DNA from 3 places in the Ureibacillus sp. MALMAid1270 genome. Region 2 is predicted to be linked to each of the others. Evidence: riboswitches for the same ligand, from Rfam matches in the RefSeq annotation. Region 2 holds a riboswitch; each other region holds the start of a gene.
The links. A riboswitch is a leader RNA that binds a small molecule or an ion and turns the genes downstream of it on or off. The one in region 2 is predicted to bind thiamine pyrophosphate.
Positions count from the first base shown of each region.

Region 1: another riboswitch for thiamine pyrophosphate. It lies ahead of thiT (energy-coupled thiamine transporter ThiT); the one in region 2 lies ahead of thiM (hydroxyethylthiazole kinase).
Region 3: another riboswitch for thiamine pyrophosphate. It lies ahead of ACOQFO_RS06540 (ABC transporter substrate-binding protein); the one in region 2 lies ahead of thiM (hydroxyethylthiazole kinase).

Region 1 is NZ_JBMIRP010000090.1:46,038-48,309, reverse strand. Features, by position in the region: gene ACOQFO_RS11955 (NAD-dependent epimerase/dehydratase family protein) at 1-680, shown strand, start outside; TPP riboswitch at 786-893, shown strand; gene thiT (energy-coupled thiamine transporter ThiT) at 1,014-1,574, shown strand; gene ACOQFO_RS11945 (hypothetical protein) at 1,929-2,272, shown strand, end outside.
Region 2 is NZ_JBMIRP010000030.1:83,697-85,968, forward strand. Features, by position in the region: gene pdxS (pyridoxal 5'-phosphate synthase lyase subunit PdxS) at 1-238, shown strand, start outside; gene pdxT (pyridoxal 5'-phosphate synthase glutaminase subunit PdxT) at 240-845, shown strand; TPP riboswitch at 920-1,017, shown strand; TPP riboswitch at 1,076-1,174, shown strand; gene thiM (hydroxyethylthiazole kinase) at 1,328-2,071, shown strand; gene thiD (bifunctional hydroxymethylpyrimidine kinase/phosphomethylpyrimidine kinase) at 2,068-2,272, shown strand, end outside.
Region 3 is NZ_JBMIRP010000051.1:46,678-48,949, reverse strand. Features, by position in the region: gene ACOQFO_RS06540 (ABC transporter substrate-binding protein) at 13-1,014, opposite strand; TPP riboswitch at 1,124-1,233, opposite strand; gene ACOQFO_RS06535 (copper resistance CopC family protein) at 1,413-1,901, shown strand.

The DNA.
Region 1 (2,272 bases), on a different contig from region 2:
ACGATAATATTTGCTTTTCTTCGAATGAAGCCCAGGTAGCTTGTGATATTTTTGAAGGGAAGATTAAAAAATATGTCTTTACTTCAACTCTTTCAACATTAGATCGAGAATTAGGTGCAAATCTTTCTGAAGAGGAATTTAATCCATTTGAATATGAAATTCAATATGGTAATGTTGAGGATTTCTCTTATGGTGAAGGGAAGCGTCAAGCAGAAGCAGTGTTCTTCCAAAAGGCGAAGTTCCCTGTTGTGGCTGTTAGATTCCCAATCGTACTAGGTGAAGACGATTACACAAAAAGATTACATTTCCATGTAGAGCGAGTTGCCAATGAAAAGGCAATTGGCTTCGTTAATATGGATGCGCGGATGTCTTATATACTATCAGACGATGCGGCAGGATTCTTGAAATTTGCTGGTATCTCAAATATCAAGGGTCCATACAATGCAACATCAACAGGAGCTTATTCTATGAATGAACTAATTAATCTAATAGAAGAGGCTACAGGTAAAAAAGCAAAAATTACACTTATAGGCGATGATGAAAGTCGTTCGCCATTTGGTGTGCCAAAAGATTGGTTCATGAATCCACAAAAAGGTATCGAAGCAGGTTTTCAATTCCTTCAACTAGACGATTGGTTACCTAATTTGATTAAGAAACTAGCAAGTGAAGTGTATGCTTAAACGAAATCAACTTATTTATCGCATAAAGCATTGGGGAAATTTGTAGAATAGTTGAAAATATGAAATATTCTGCTAGAATTAAAGTGTTCAAACAATTATTGATGTATAACCCACAGGGGGAGCTGAATAAGTCAGCTGAGATTGTGCACGTATTGCACTAACCCTTCGAACCTGTAAGTTAGTACTTGCGTAGGGATGTGGATAGAAACCGACTCCAAAATGGTGTCAGGCTCTGTCCTGATGCCATTTTTTTGCTTAAATGGAGATGAAAAAAATCGATTTCTATTCCCTTCTCACTAGTTCTACATCGGAATAAAAGAGAGGAGAGTTGTTATGAACAAATTAAGATTACTTATGCTTGTGGAGATTGCTATTTTTGTAGCAGTCGGTCTAGTTTTAGACAAAATTTCTTTTTCACTTTGGGCTCAAGGTGGATCTATTAGTTTTGTCATGTTGCCAATTTTAATTATGGCAGTTCGTTGGGGTTTAGTAGCGGGACTTACAACAGGGTTATTGATAGGAGTATTACAAATCGCATTAGGTGCTTATGTCATGCATTGGGCACAAGCATTACTTGACTATGTAATAGCATTCACAGTCGTTGGGTTAGCAGGACTTTTCAGACAACAAATCCTAATTGCTGCACAAACCTTAAATAAGAAAAAGCTTAGTATTTATATTGTCTTAGGGATTGTTTTAGGCGGCCTTTTACGTTTCGCTGCACATTCACTTGCAGGCGCTGTATTCTTTTGGGAATACGCAGGAGATCAAAATGTATGGATCTACACATTAAGCTATAATGGTTCATACATGATTCCAGCTATTATTTTAACAGCTATTGTGGGTGTTTTCATTTTTACTAATGCACCAAGATTATTAAAATCGGCTTCTTAAATAATAACTAAAAGAGCAATCTTCCAAGAGATTGCTCTTTTTAATATTGGAAAAGGTTATCCTGTTTATTTTATAGAAAAAGTTTTAGTACAGTTTAGCAGTGGGAAAATGTAAGATGTTTTTTTAGGAAAATAAATTCAAACGACAAATCACGATTGTATCCAACACTAACAACACCAAAAAAACATATTAAAAGATTAAATTTTTACATCACTGGTAACATTGATTAATAACATTAAATGATATCTAAAAATAGTGATTAATAAAATCTTGTTGTAGGGAAATGTCAATAAAGGTAAAATGACATTGTTAATGGTTATATTTTCTTAAATTTACAGCACGGGGTGACACGCATTGAAAAAGAAAAATATGAAGAAAAAAATACAAATGTATAAAAATGTGGTCGTTTTCCCTGGAACGGTTGAAAGATTGATCTCAGAAGCGCATCAATATGTGGAGAATTATCAGTTTGACCTTGCAAACAAACACTTTTCAGAAGCGTTACAATATACAGAAGGTGATGAGCTAACATTAAGCGTGTTCGCTTATTCATTATATGAATCTAAGGCCTATGAAAAAGCCAAGGAAATTTGTGAAAAGCTTTTAAGTTTAGGCCCAACAATGTATTTAGAAGTAATGGAATTATATTTAACTATTTGCATGCAATTGAAACAATATAAGCAAGTGGAACAAATTAT
Region 2 (2,272 bases):
AACACCTGCAGATGCAGCGTTAATGATGGAACTAGGAGCAGATGGTGTGTTTGTTGGTTCTGGAATATTTAAATCAGAAAATCCTGAGAAATTTGCCCGCGCAATTGTTGAAGCAACAACACATTACAAAGACTATAAACTTATTGCAGAAATTTCGAAGGAACTTGGAACTCCGATGAAGGGTATTGACATTGCTACTCTAGATGCAAATGAACGTATGCAGGAGCGTGGCTGGTAGTATGACAAAAATAGGGGTTCTTGCATTGCAAGGTGCAATAAGAGAACATATACACCAAATTGAATCTCTTGGTTGTAAAGCTGTTGCTGTAAAGACAGTTGAAGATTTGAATGGTCTTGACGGTCTTATTTTGCCTGGCGGTGAAAGTACAACAATGCGTAAACTATTAGATCGCTATGACTTATTAGAGCCAATACAGGCATTGGCACAGCAAGGAATTCCGATGTTTGGGACATGCGCTGGACTTATATTGTTGGCAAAAAAGATTACGGGTTACGAAACTCCTCATCTCGGCTTAATGGATGTAGAGGTAGAAAGAAATTCTTTTGGTAGACAAGTAGATAGTTTTGAAGTGGAGTTATCCATTCCTTCAATTGGTGACGATATTCCAGCAGTTTTTATTCGGGCACCTCATATTGTGTCCATCGGTGATCATGTAGAAATACTAGCTACATATGAAGATCGTATTGTTCTTGCAAAAGATGGTCAATTTTTAGGTTGCTCTTTTCATCCCGAGTTAACTGAAGATGTAAGAGTGCTTCAGTATTTTATTGACATGGTAAATGAATTTACAAAGACCTCAAAAGCAAAAACGAATAGCATTTAGTACATATAGTTAAATTTGAGTTTACTATGAAACTTGTTAAAATCTTCCCACTTTGATAGAATCAAGCTAATTAAATGCATTTGCAGGGGGACACATTTGTGTTGAGAAGGTAAAACCTGACCCTTTGAACCTGACCGTTAATACGGACGTAGGGAGCAAAGTACGATATTTATTTTTCTGTACTTACTATGGCTCCGCGTAACTTACGTGGAGCTTTTCTTATGCAAATACTTTAATTGCGGGGGGACACATTCGTGTTGAGAAGGTTAAAACCTGACCCTTTGAACCTGACAGTTAACACTGACGTAGGGAGCAATTATAGGTGTAGTATACACTTTTTTGGCGTCTCTATATTTTTTAGAGACGCTTTTTTGCACTTACGTCCATCAAGTAGGGAGGAAGACGTATGGAATTTTGTGAAAAAGTGAGAAAACAGACGGATCGTTACGAAAAGTCAAGTTGGATACAGGAGGTGTATATCATTGAGCTTACGAAAAATTAATGAAAAAAAGCCACTCGTACATTGCATTACAAACTATGTCGTTTCGAATATGATGGCAAATGGCTTACTCGCAATAGGTGCTTCCCCTGTAATGGCTGATGCCATTGAGGAAGTTAAAGAAATGGCAAGTATTGCTGATTCATTGTTACTCAATATTGGCACACTCAATGAACGAACAATCGCTTCCATGCTAGCAGCTGGCCAAAGTGCAAATGAGCATCATGTGCCGATTGTTTTAGATCCAGTTGGTGCAGGGGCGACTGAATTTCGTACTCGTACAACGCTTGCGTTATTAGAACAGTTAAAAGTGAGCTTAATTCGCTGTAATATAGGAGAACTTGCAGCCATTGCCGGCGTCAATTGGCAGTCAAAAGGTGTGGATAGTGGCTCAGGTGAACTCGATGTTGTACAAACTGCCAAAACAATTGCAGGTAAATATAATTGCTTGGTCATTGTCACAGGAGAAACAGATGTTTTAACAGACGGTGGTTCAGTAGAACTGATCGCGGGCGGTCATGAAAAGATCACGAAAGTGACAGGTAGTGGCTGTTTATTGAGTGCGATATGTGCAGCCATGCTTGCAAGTAGTAATGAGCTGTTCGCAGATTTAGCAAATTTACTACGTGAATATAAACAAGTAAGTGAATTGGCGTATGGTCCGATTGGAACATTGCATGAAAATTTACTCAATCATTTAGAAAGATTCGCGGAGGGAACAAAATGATTGCATGTACAATAGCAGGTTCTGACAGTGGTGGTGGAGCTGGTATTCAAGCAGATTTGAAAACATTCCAGGAATTAGGGGTATTTGGCACATCGGTCATTACGGCTTTAACTGCACAAAATACAACAGGTGTACATGGAATTTTTCCAATAACTGCATCGTTTGTACAAGCACAACTAAAGGCTGTACTCGAAGATTTTG
Region 3 (2,272 bases), on a different contig from region 2:
AATACCATCTCCTTATTCCGGTAAGAACTCGTTTGTAAATGCTTTTTCTGGATCAAATTCGTCTTCTAATACACCGTGTTCTGTCATCCAATCAGCGTAGTTTTTCCATACTTCTAGTTTTTGTTCACCCCAACGTGGAGCGTCGTCCTGGTATTTAGAGCTTAGCCATTTTTGACTTTCTAAAACTAGTTCTGAATCTAGTTCTGGTACTGCTACTGATAAGATGTTTGCAGCTTCTTCAGGGTTTTCTATTGCGAATTGGTATCCTTGTGCTGCAGCAGTTACAAATGCTTTTACAGTATCCGGATTGTTAGAAATCATATCTTCATTTGTTGCAAGAACCGGTGTGTAGTAATCTAGTTTTTCAGTATAATCCGTTAAGTAAATCATATTAATCTTTTCGCCGCGTAATTCAGCTTCAATACCTGTCCAAGCATAATAAATCCACGCAAAATCTATTCCTTGATTTTTCATAGTGAAGAAGTCTGCATTACCTGCGTTAACAATATCTAATTTATTGATATCTGCTTGATCTACTGTCATAAGAGTTTGCAATACGGCTTGCTCAATAGGGGAGCCCCAGCCACCATATGTTTTCCCCTCAAAATCTTTAGGAGAAGTAATATTTAAATCTGCAGGTGAGGCGAACCCAGATGTATTGTGTTGAATGATAGCAGCGAGCGATACAATCGGTACACCTTGAGTACGTGCTAAGGTAATTCCTTCTTGATAACTAACACCAAAGTCTGCGTTGCCAGATGCAACAAGTTGGTCAGCACCTGCATCTCCAGGCATGATAATTTCAACATCTAACCCTTGTTCTTCAAAAAATCCTTTTTCTTTTGCTACATATAATCCTGTGTGGTTTGTATTCGGAGTCCAATCTAAGACTACTGATACTTTTTTCAATTCTTTGTTTGTATCATTTGCTGAAGTGTCTGAATCATTTGACTTTGATTGGCAGCCTACAAGTGCGAAAACAGTCAGCATCAACAACGATAATAATTTTTTCATGTTAAATCCTCCATCCATATGAATTGTCAATCCATATTCTTCGAAGAAATAAAAAACGCCTAGGAATATTCCCAGACGTCATAAAAACATATTCATTCAAATGATAAAAAAATTTGAAGTCAATGTTCCCTACGCTGGTATTAACCAAATCAGGTTCAAAGGGTTAGTGTCTAAAGGACACAATCTCAGCTGGCAACACCAGCTCCCCTACATTCTTCTCGATATGAACTTGCACTATTCATTTTAGCAATAATTGGTGCTGATTTACAATAGCCTAACATTAATTCTTTTTTTGAACTATATGACAATAAAATGTAACCGACATCATTCGATTAAATAAGTCTAATTTTGGGACTACAACAATATAATACTACCAATCAATATTGAAGGAGTATGATATGAAAAAAATCATTTTTGGTACGTTGATTCTTTTATTTACATTTGCACAGGCAACATTTGCACATACCTATTTAAAAGCATCAAATCCAACTGATGGACAAATTATTGATAGTTCTTTAAGTGAAATTACTTTGCAATTTGAAACAGCTATTAACGAAAATAGTTTAGTCACATTAACAAACGAGGAGGGTAAGGAAATCCCTGTCTCAAACTCTGTAGATAATGATAAATTAAAAGCAAAATTCACATCTCCATTAGAAGATGGTACATACACAGTTACTTATAATATTATTGGAGAAGATGGACATCCAATGAGTGGTAGTTATTTATTTATGGTTAGTAGCGAGGAATCTGCAGAAGGGGACACACAAGCGGAAAGTGGGGAAGGATCCCCATTTAACTGGGTTATGTTAATCGTTGGTGTGGTAGTCATTATTATCATATTATCGTTATTTACAAAACCAAATAAAAGAAGACGTAGATATTAACCAATAGGGATAGAAGACGCGAAAATGAAAAAGCATGGATATATTTCATCCTTGCTTTTTCTTATTCTTATTACGGTTATTGATTGTTTGGAAAATTAGAGTAATAGCAATAATTAAACAAATGAAAGATAAAATTCCATTTAATATAACTTCAAACATAGACCCTGTGAAAAAATTTGAAATCGTCCCACTAGCAAATAAAAGAGATAGAATAATCCAAAATGGCAACTTGTACCGTTGATATAGAATCCCCATTCGTTACACCACACTAATCGAAAGTTTATTAATTAAAGAAAAATTACATACTAAATATTTTATTTGGTTTATTGCTGTATGTAAATTATCGATTGAATACTCTGAAATTTGAAACT